2 regions of the Bradyrhizobium sp. AZCC 1693 genome follow, and region 2 is predicted to be linked to the other one. Evidence: riboswitches for the same ligand, from Rfam matches in the RefSeq annotation. Region 2 holds a riboswitch; the other holds the start of a gene.
What was found. A riboswitch is a leader RNA that binds a small molecule or an ion and turns the genes downstream of it on or off. The one in region 2 is predicted to bind cobalamin.
Positions count from the first base shown of each region.

Region 1: another riboswitch for cobalamin. It lies ahead of V1293_RS21585 (TonB-dependent receptor domain-containing protein); the one in region 2 lies ahead of V1293_RS18390 (ribonucleoside-diphosphate reductase subunit alpha).

Region 1 is NZ_JAZHSD010000001.1:4,502,906-4,507,753, reverse strand. It holds gene V1293_RS21585 (TonB-dependent receptor domain-containing protein) at 1-1,985, opposite strand, end outside; cobalamin riboswitch at 2,099-2,297, opposite strand; gene V1293_RS21580 (FecCD family ABC transporter permease) at 2,443-3,486, shown strand; gene V1293_RS21575 (ABC transporter ATP-binding protein) at 3,483-4,265, shown strand; gene V1293_RS21570 (ABC transporter substrate-binding protein) at 4,265-4,848, shown strand, end outside.
Region 2 is NZ_JAZHSD010000001.1:3,857,814-3,862,661, reverse strand. It holds gene V1293_RS18405 (MmgE/PrpD family protein) at 1-152, opposite strand, end outside; gene V1293_RS18400 (acyl-CoA thioesterase) at 149-580, opposite strand; gene V1293_RS18395 (short-chain fatty acyl-CoA regulator family protein) at 715-2,136, shown strand; cobalamin riboswitch at 2,283-2,499, shown strand; gene V1293_RS18390 (ribonucleoside-diphosphate reductase subunit alpha) at 2,616-4,848, shown strand, end outside.

The DNA.
Region 1 (4,848 bases), 650 kb from region 2:
CACGTCACGCCGCCACTGGCCGTGTAGCGGGACACCAGCGGAACGTCATTGCCGGCGAATTGGCCTTCGCGAAACACCGCCCGGGTGTAGGCCACGCCGCCGCGGAGCGTAACGCTGTCGCTGACGCGCAGCGACGCGCTGGTCTCGGAGCCGTAGCGGCGGGTCGGATCGAGATTGACGTTATAGAACAGCGCCGGGACGAAATGGATCTCGTTCTCGAGGTCCATATTGTAGATGCTCGATTGCATCTGGAAGCCGCCCGACTTGATGCGGAAGCCGCCTTCGACATCGTGAGAGGTTTGGGTCTTCAGCTTGAAATTGCCCGGAATCGGGGTGAAGAAGACCGGATCGAAGGAGGGGCCGGAAGATAATCTCTCGTCGACATTCGGCGTGCGGAACGCGCGGGCGGCACGACCGAATATCGAGAAGACATTGTTGAAGCGATGTTCGAGGCCAAGATGCAGGGCGTACTGGGTCTCGCTGCTATCCAGCGGAAGGTTTTGAGCGCCGCAAGTAAAAAAAATGGCGCAATTCGGCGGATCGTTAAGACGATCCCTTGCGCTCAGGGTGGTGTTCTGGACCCGCGCGCCATACGAGAAATCGGTCGTCGGCAACAGCCCGATAGTTTGCTGCCAGTAACCAGCAAGTGTTTTCTGCGAAAGATCATAGGTATGGATCGGCGGTGTGCCCTTAAATTCCGGCCGCTCCTGGTGGAACGTCGCATCGTAATAATCGATGCCTGTCAGGATCGAAGAGGGTAGCCCAAACATCACATTTTTGACGCTTAATCGAGGCGTCAGCGACCATGTCTGCAAATGGCTGTCGACGTAACTGTTACTGAAGGGATTAAAGAAGGCGGCCTGCTGCTTCTTGTCCCGCACGCCACCATCGACGATGAGATCGACGCCGTTCATCAGGGTTTTGGTGAATCCAGCGGTGGCGCTGGCTCCCTGCTGGTTGCCGTAGTCGAACGGTGTGCTGGTGCCGCGGCGGTTGGTGACTAGCTCGTTGAGACCGATGGAGGGGTCCACCAGCCTGCCGCCGGGGAAACCCAGCTTCTGGTCGTCGCCGGTCACCGTAAGGAAGGCTTTGAGGTCGGGAGTGGTGTAATTGAGATTGCCGACCCCGTTGCGCTGGTCGAGCGCATTATTTTCACGATAGCCGTCGGACTTGATGGCGTTGCCATAGAATGAGGTCGACCATGGTCCCGAATTCAGCGCAGTCGAAACCGAGGCCATGCGCTGATTGAAGGAGCCGACACCGGCCTCTGCGCGCATCGCAACGGGTGGGCCGCCGACGCCGTTCTTCAGGACGATATTGATGACGCCGCCGACCGCGTTGTCGCCGTAGAGCACCGCGCCGCTGTTGCCGCGCGTGATTTCAATGCGCTCGATCGAATCGCGCGGAATGGTCGAAAAATCGACACCCGCCATGTCGATGTCGTTGAGCCTTCGGCCGTTGATAAGCACCAGGGTATTTGAGGTCGCGAAAGCGCCGAATCCGCGGAGGTCGACGCTGGTCTTGGCACCGTTGACGCCGCCAAACAGGCTGGTCAGCTGCACGCCGGGCGTTTGCGCGATGATTTCCTGCAACGTTTGTGCGGGCGAATGCGCGATCTCTTCGGCGGTAATAACGGTCGACGCCGTGCCGACGATGCCTGAAAACTGGCGGCCGCCACTGTCGCCCGCGCCTTGCGAAACGCTTTGCGATCCGACGTTCGAGCCGGTCCCGGCTGCGGGTCGCGTGCCAGTCGACGGCGCAGCCGCCGGTACAACGCGGCGCGAGGTTGATGGCTCATCGTAGATCGGTTTGGCGCGGGTCCGGTTCGGGTCGGTGGGCGAGGTTACCTCGATCGGCGGCAATTGCTCGGACGGCTGCTGCTGCGCCTGCGCGCCGGTAATGCCAAGCGATACGATGGGCACCAGGAAACTGGAGGCAAGCCAGTAGCGGCGCCGTCGCACGGTGGCTGTGATGGTGGAAGGCATGGTTCAGACCTCGGGATGACGTCAGTGGCACGTCACAGCGAACCAAGTCTCACCATGTGCTTTGAGCAGCTCAGGTGAAGCTAATGCCTGTACTCCCCGACCGACATCTTCGCGTGTGACCACGGCTGACGGCAGGTCTCCTGGCTCGCGGGTCGCTACCCTTCGTCGCCTTCCCAGGACCGAGATTCCCAGTGGCCTATGACGAAGGATTCGCCGCTTACAGTTGCGGGGGCAGCCGCGGAATTGGGGGACTTCCCCGCACCGCATTCCCTTTTGATCCCCAAAACGGGAACCGTCGGGAACTATGGTAGAAGTTTGTTAAAGTCTGAGTCAATCCCGCCACGGGCGCGCGCGGTCCTCACTGGACGAGTGCGCTATTTTTGCCGCATGAGCACGCCTGCCTGCTCCTTGCCTGAGCTCCTGTACCGGGGCGGGTAAAACTGCTTTAGGACGATCGATGAGTGTTGAGACTGTTGCCGTGACCAACGAGGATGCCGCGCGCCGGCGGATCGGCGCTGTGGCGGCGCTTTCTGTCCTCGTTGTTCTGCTGATGCTGATCTCGCTGGGTATTGGTCCGGTGCGGCTGTCGCCGCTTGCGGTGGCGGAAGCTTTGCTCGGCGGGGGCAGCGAGGTGTCGCAGGTGATCGTGCGGGAAATCCGTCTGCCGCGGACGCTGCTGGCGTTGGCGATCGGGGCCATCCTCGGCCTGTCGGGTGCGTCGCTGCAGGGCATGCTGCGCAATCCGCTGGCCTCGCCCGACCTGTTCGGCGCGCCGCAATCGGCCGCCTTCGGCGCGGTGCTGGTGATCGCGCTGGGGCTGGCCGATGTCCGCTCCTACGCGCTGCCGGTGGCGGCGATCTGTGCGGCCTTCTGCTCAGTGTTCGTGCTGCTTTCGATTGCCGGCCGCAACGCGGGGCTACTGATTCTCATCCTGTCGGGACTGGCGATTTCGAGCTTTGCAGGCGCCGCGACCGCGCTGGTGATGAACCTTGCCACCAATCCCTTTCTGGTGCTGGAAATCGCGTTCTGGCTGCTCGGCTCGCTGGAGGACCGCAGCTTTCAGCACGTGATGCTGGCGCTGCCGTTCATCATTGCCGGCGCGATCATCCTGTTCAGCCAGCGTCATGCCTTTCGCGCGCTGAGCCTGGGCGAGGAGACCGCGCAAAGCCTTGGCGTCGATGTCGGCCGCCTGCGCCTTTTCGTGATTTCGGGCGTCGCACTCGGGGTCGGCGGCGCGGTCGCCGTCACCGGCACCATCGGTTTCATCGGGCTGGTTGCGCCACATCTGATGCGGCCGCTGATCGGGCATGACCCGGGGCGGCTTTTGGTGCCGAGCGCGCTCGCCGGCTCGGCACTGCTGCTGGCGGCCGATATTGCGGTGCGCATCATCCCCTCGACATCGGATATCAAGGTCGGCGTGCTGACCTCGATCATCGGCGTGCCGTTCTTCCTCTATCTGATCATGCGCGAGCGTCGCGCACTCGGCGGAGGTGTCGCATGAGTGAAGCAGCACTCCTGACCGCAAGGGGACTCGGCGTGCGCCTCGCCGGCCGGATCGTGTTGAAAGACGTTTCGCTCGCGCTGTCGGCCGGCCATCTGGTGGCGTTGGTCGGGCCGAACGGCGCCGGCAAGACCACGCTGTTGCGCGCGATGGCGGGATTGATCCCGTCCGAAGGCGAGATCGAAATCGGCGGCCATACGCTGGCTTCGCTGCCGCTGCGCGAGCGCGCAAAACGCTTCGGCTACTTGCCGCAAGGGCACGTGGTGCACTGGCCGCTGCCGGCGCGAGATATCGTGGCGCTCGGCCGCTATCCGCATGGCGCCACCGATCCGGCGCGCCTGTCGCCCAAGGACGCGGAGGCGGTGCTGCGCGCGATGCAGGCGGTCGATGTGATGGAGTTCAGCGACCGTCGCGTCACCGAACTGTCCGGCGGCGAGCGCAGCCGCGTCGCGCTGGCGCGAGCGCTGGCGGTGGAGGCGCCGGTCATCCTGGCCGACGAGCCGACCGCCTCGCTCGACCCGCGCCACCAGATCGACGTCATGAAGAATTTACGCGCGACCGCCGACAAGGGCGTGCTCGTCATCGTCGTGACGCATGATCTGGGCCTCGCGGCGCGGTTTGCCGACCATGTGCTGGTGCTGTGCGAAGGCCGCCTGGTCGCGCAGGGCGCGCCGGCCGCGGCGCTGTCCGAGCAGGTGATGGCTGATGTGTTCCGGATCTCGGCCTATCGCGCGGAATTCCAGCGCGAGGCTGTCATCGTGCCTTGGGCGGATATCTGATGCGACGGCGGCTGAAACTTCTGGTCACGATGATGGTGCTTGCGATGCCGGGCAGCGCCGCGCTCGCAGCCAGTCTGCCGCGGCTGGTGTCGATGAATGTCTGCACCGATCAATTGCTGCTGACGCTGGCCGACCCCGAACAGATCCTGGGATTGAGCCGGTTTTCGCGGGACGGCTGGCAATCGCAGGCCGGCGACATCAGCCGCTATCCGGTGTTGTCCGGGGGAGCCGAGGACGTGCTGCTCATCCGACCCGACATCGTCGTCGCCAGCGCGTTCGACAAGCGTTCGACGCGGGAGCTGTTGAAGGCCAAGGGGCTTCGCCTCGCCGAACTCGCCGTGCCGCGAACCCTCGACGAGGCGCGGCAGCAGATCCGCGAGGCCGGCGACATCACCGGACACCCCGATCGTGCGGCGGCGGAAATCGCGCGGCTCGATGCGGCGCTGACGCGCGCCCGCCACGCGGTCTCAGAGCGGCATTATCGCGTGCTGCCATTGTCGCGGCGCGGCTGGGTCGCCGGTAGCGACAGCTTTGTCGGATCATTGCTCGGCGAAACCGGGCTGCGCAGCGCGGCCGGCGATCT
Region 2 (4,848 bases):
GCGTTGTCGATGATGCGGTTGCCCAGCATCTCCACCACATCGCTCTCGACCGCGACCGGGTCGGCGGCGACCTCGGCGATCTTCCAGGCCAGTTGCCCTGCGCGGGGGAGATGATCGGCCGATTTGAACGTACGAACGCGATGCTGTTTCAAGACGCAGCTTCCTTCTGGATTGGATCGGTCATGGTTGATTGCGTGATCGGGACCGGGCGGCCGAATTCGTTCACCGCGACCATCTCGAACGTTCCGCGCACCGCGGATTTCCGCCTGCCGGTGATCAGCTCTTCGCGGATCATGTCGACCGCGACCGTCATCGAGCTGCGGCCGACACGTACGACCTGGGCAACGAGTTCGACGAGTTCGCCGACATGGATCGGCTCGTGAAATTCGATCTTGTCCGAGGTCGCCATGACAACGCTCTGGCGCGCGTGCCGCGTGGCCGTGACGAATGCCGCCTTGCCCATCAGGCTAAGCGCATGGCCGCCGAACAGCGTGCCGTAGTGATTGGCCTGCTCCGGAAACACCATCTCCACGAACCGGGTTTCGTCGGGATGAAGGTCTGGCGACGCCGCTGAATGCATTTTCCTGCTCCGGACGACTTGTTATTCCCTCACGACTTCGCAATATCTACAAACGTGGATCGTCGAAATGGCTGAAAAAGCATAGTCTTGCGAAGAAAGTCCGGCTGATTTGCAAAGTTTGCGAAGGTGATGCGATGAAAAAGACCTTCATGGGCGTGCGGTTGAAAAGACTGCGTGAGGAGCAGCAGCTGACGCAGGCGGCGCTTGCCGGCAAACTCGGGATCTCGCTCAGCTACCTCAACCAACTGGAAAACAATCAGCGTCCGCTCACCGTGCCGGTGCTGCTGGCGCTAAATTCGGTGTTCGGCCTTGACGTGCAGTCATTCGCCGAGGGCGACGAAGCGCGCCTGATCTCGGACTTGCGCGAAGCGCTGGCGGACCCTTCACTGGGAGAGTCGATCGCAATCGCCGAGCTTCGCGAACTCGCGCAGAACATGCCCGCAGTCGGGCGCGCGCTGGTCAATCTCAACCGCAAATACCGCCACGCCGCCGAGCAATATGCGGCCATTTCCGCGCGGCTCGGCGAGGACCGCCAGGCCGCGGCGGCGGTGCTGCCGTCCACGCCGTTCGAGGAAGTCCGCGACTTCTTCTACGTGCAGCACAACCACATTGCCGAGCTTGACGATGCCGCGGAAGCGATCGCCGGCCGGATGGAATTGCCGATCGGACGGATGACGCCGGGCCTGGTGTCGTATCTCGAAAGCCGGCATGGCGTGACTGTCCTGATCGACGCGATCGACCAACTGGGATCGGGAACGCAGCGCCTGTTCGATGGCCGCACGCGAACGTTGCGGCTGTCGCCGAGCCTTGATCCGGGCCAGCAGGCGTTTCAGCTCGCGACGCAGATCGCTATTCTGGAGCTGGACGAGGCGATACGGTCGATCGTCGACAAGGCAAAGTTCACCAGCGACGAAGCGCGCGGTCTCGCCCGCATCGGACTCGCAAACTATTTCGCCGGTGCGCTGATCTTGCCTTACTCCGTTTTCCTCGACGAGGCGGAGCGGTGCCGTTACGACATCGAACTGCTCAGTCACCGGTTCGGCGTGGGCTTTGAAACGATCTGTCACCGGCTGAGCACCCTGCAGCGTCACAATGCGCGGGGCGTGCCGTTCTTCTTCATTCGCGTCGATCGCGCCGGAAACATATCAAAACGCCAGTCGGCGACCGATTTCCATTTTTCGCGGGTCGGCGGGACGTGTCCGCTGTGGAACGTTTATGAGGCCTTCGCCAGCCCGGGGCGTATCCTGACGCAGCTGGCGCGGATGCCAGATGAGCGAACCTATCTCTGGGTTGCCCGGACGGTGTCGCACGGCCGAGGAGGGTACGGCGCGCCCGCCAAGACGTTTGCGGTTGCGCTCGGATGCGATGTTCGCCATGCGGAGCGAATCGTCTATTCGCAGGGCCTCAAGATCGATCCGTCGCTGGCGACGCCGATCGGCATGGGCTGCAAGGTTTGCGAACGGCCGGATTGTCCGCAACGCGCGTTTCCACCGGTTGGCCGGGCCCTTCGAATCGACGAGACGCGATCCCGATTCGCGCCCTATGCCACGTCATGAGCTGAAGCGGCCGGGATATCGGGGAAAACGGCTTTCAAGCCAAGCAAGAATCAGGTTCCCGTGCTTCTCATCCACCGGCCGGATAATTTTTTCTTGAATAGCGGGCATTGATCTTAACGGCCCATTGACACTCCCTCGCGAATATTACCACATGTAGATGTCACGGTCCGCCAGACCTCAACAGCTGGTGGCTAAGAGGGAAGCCGGTGTATCGCGCGAATGCGCGAGAATCCGGCGCTGCCCCCGCAACTGTAAGCAGTGAGTCGTTCCCGATTTCACGTCACTGATGCGGCCACGCATTGGGAAGACCGGGCACGACGCTGACCTGCGAGCCAGGAGACCTGCCGCGACACCAAAAAACGTCCACGGGCGGGGTGTCCCGGCGGTCGCTCGCAGAATCATGCCGGTGCCTTGCGCCGGGAATTTAATGCAGCGTCGCCTCAAGACATCCAGTCCCAACAACACTACGGGGTCTGCCGATGTCGCAATCTTCTCAACTCGTTTCTCCCGAAGCCAAAGCCGCTCCCTTTCTCGCGTTGCGTACCGAATCGTCAGCTTCGCCGGAAGGTGCGCTGTCGATGCAGGTGATCCGCCGTAACGGCACGGTTTCGAAATTCGATGCCAGCAAGATTTCGGTCGCCATGACCAAGGCGTTTCTCGCGGTCGAGGGGCATGGCGCGGCCGCCTCACGCCGTGTGCATGAAATCGTCGAGCAACTGACCGCCGAAGTCGTAGGCGCCTTGTCGCGCCGGATGAGCGAGGGCCGCACCTTTCATATCGAGGATGTGCAGGACCAGGTCGAACTGGCCTTGATGCGCAGCGAGCACCATAAGGTCGCGCGCGCCTATGTGCTTTATCGCGAGGAGCGCACCCGACAACGCGCCGGGCAGGAAGCGGCCAATGCCGCCAAGCTGTCGGGGGAGCCTGCGCTGCGTGTCACGCTGGCGAGCGGCGTTCAGGTTCCGCTCGATATCGCGCGCCTGACGCTTATCATCGAGGAAGCCTGCGCCGGTCTCGACGGCGTCAGCGGCGCTGCCGTGCTCACCGAGACGCAGCGCAATCTCTACGACGGTATCGGCGAGGGCGAGCTGGCGCTGGCATCGGTGATGGCCGCACGTACGCTGGTGGAGCAGGAGCCGGACTACGCCTATGTCAGCGCGCGGCTATTGCTCGACAAGCTGCGCACCGAGGTGCTTTCGTTCGTGCTTGGTGCGCCGACCAGCGCGTCGCAGGCCGACATGGCCGTGCACTACGGCGAATACTTCCCGGCCTACATCAAGACCGGCATCAAGGTCGAATTGCTCGATCCCGATCTGGCGCGGTTCGACCTGAAGAAGCTCGCCGCAGCGCTGAAGCCGGAACGCGATCTGGCGTTTCAGTTTTTGGGGCTGCAAACGCTCTACGACCGCTATTTCCTTCATGAGCGCGGCAACCGCATCGAACTGCCGCAGGCGTTCTTCATGCGCGTTGCCATGGGCCTTGCGCTGCGCGAGATCGACCGCGAGGCGCGCGCCATCGAGTTTTACGATCTGCTGTCGTCGTTCGACTTCATGGCGTCGACGCCGACGCTGTTCAATTCGGGAACGCTGCGGCCGCAATTGTCGTCATGCTTCCTCACCACCGTTGCCGACGATCTCGACGGCATCTTCAAGTCGGTCAAGGACAACGCGCTGCTGGCGAAATATTCCGGTGGGCTCGGCAACGACTGGACCCGCGTGCGCGGGCTCGGCGCCCACATCAAGGGCACCAATGGCGAGAGCCAGGGCGTGGTGCCGTTCCTTAAAGTGGCCAACGACACCGCGATCGCGGTCAACCAGGGCGGAAAGCGCAAGGGGGCGGTCTGCGCCTATCTCGAGACCTGGCATATCGACATCGAGGAATTCCTCGACCTGCGCAAGAACACCGGCGACGATCGCCGCCGTACCCATGACATGAACACCGCGAACTGGGTGCCTGACCTGTTCATGCAGCGCGTCGAGGCCGATGGCGAATGGACGCTGTTCTCGCCGGACGAGACGCCCGATCTGCACGACCTCTACGGCCAGCCCTTCGCCGAGCGCTATGCGGCCTATGAGGCAAAGGCGGCTCGCGGCGAGATCCGCGTGTTCAAGCAGGTTCGCGCCACGGATTTGTGGCGCAAGATGCTGACGATGCTGTTCGAGACCGGGCATCCCTGGATCACGTTCAAGGATCCCTGCAATCTGCGCTCCCCGCAGCGCCATGCCGGCGTGATCCATTCCTCGAACCTCTGCACGGAAATCACGCTCAATACCTCCGACGACGAGACGGCCGTGTGCAATCTCGGCTCGATCAATCTGCTCAACCATGTGCGGGACGGGCGGCTGGATGAACCGCGGCTGCAGCGCAGCGTGGCCATTGCGATGCGGATGCTCGACAACGTCATCGACATCAATTTCTACACCATCCCGGAAGCACGCCGCTCGAACCTGCGGCACCGCCCGGTCGGTCTTGGGCTGATGGGCTTCCAGGATGCGCTGCAGGCGTTGCGGATCGCGATAGCTTCCGATGCGGCGGTTGCCTTCGCCGATACCAGCATGGAGATGATCTCCTACTACGCGATCTCGGCCTCGGTCGATCTGGCGGCCGAGCGCGGGCGCTATCCGTCGTTCGATGGCTCGCTGTGGAGCCGGGGCATTCTGCCGATCGATTCAATCGAACTGCTGGCGGAAGCCCGCGGCGGTCTCGCGATGG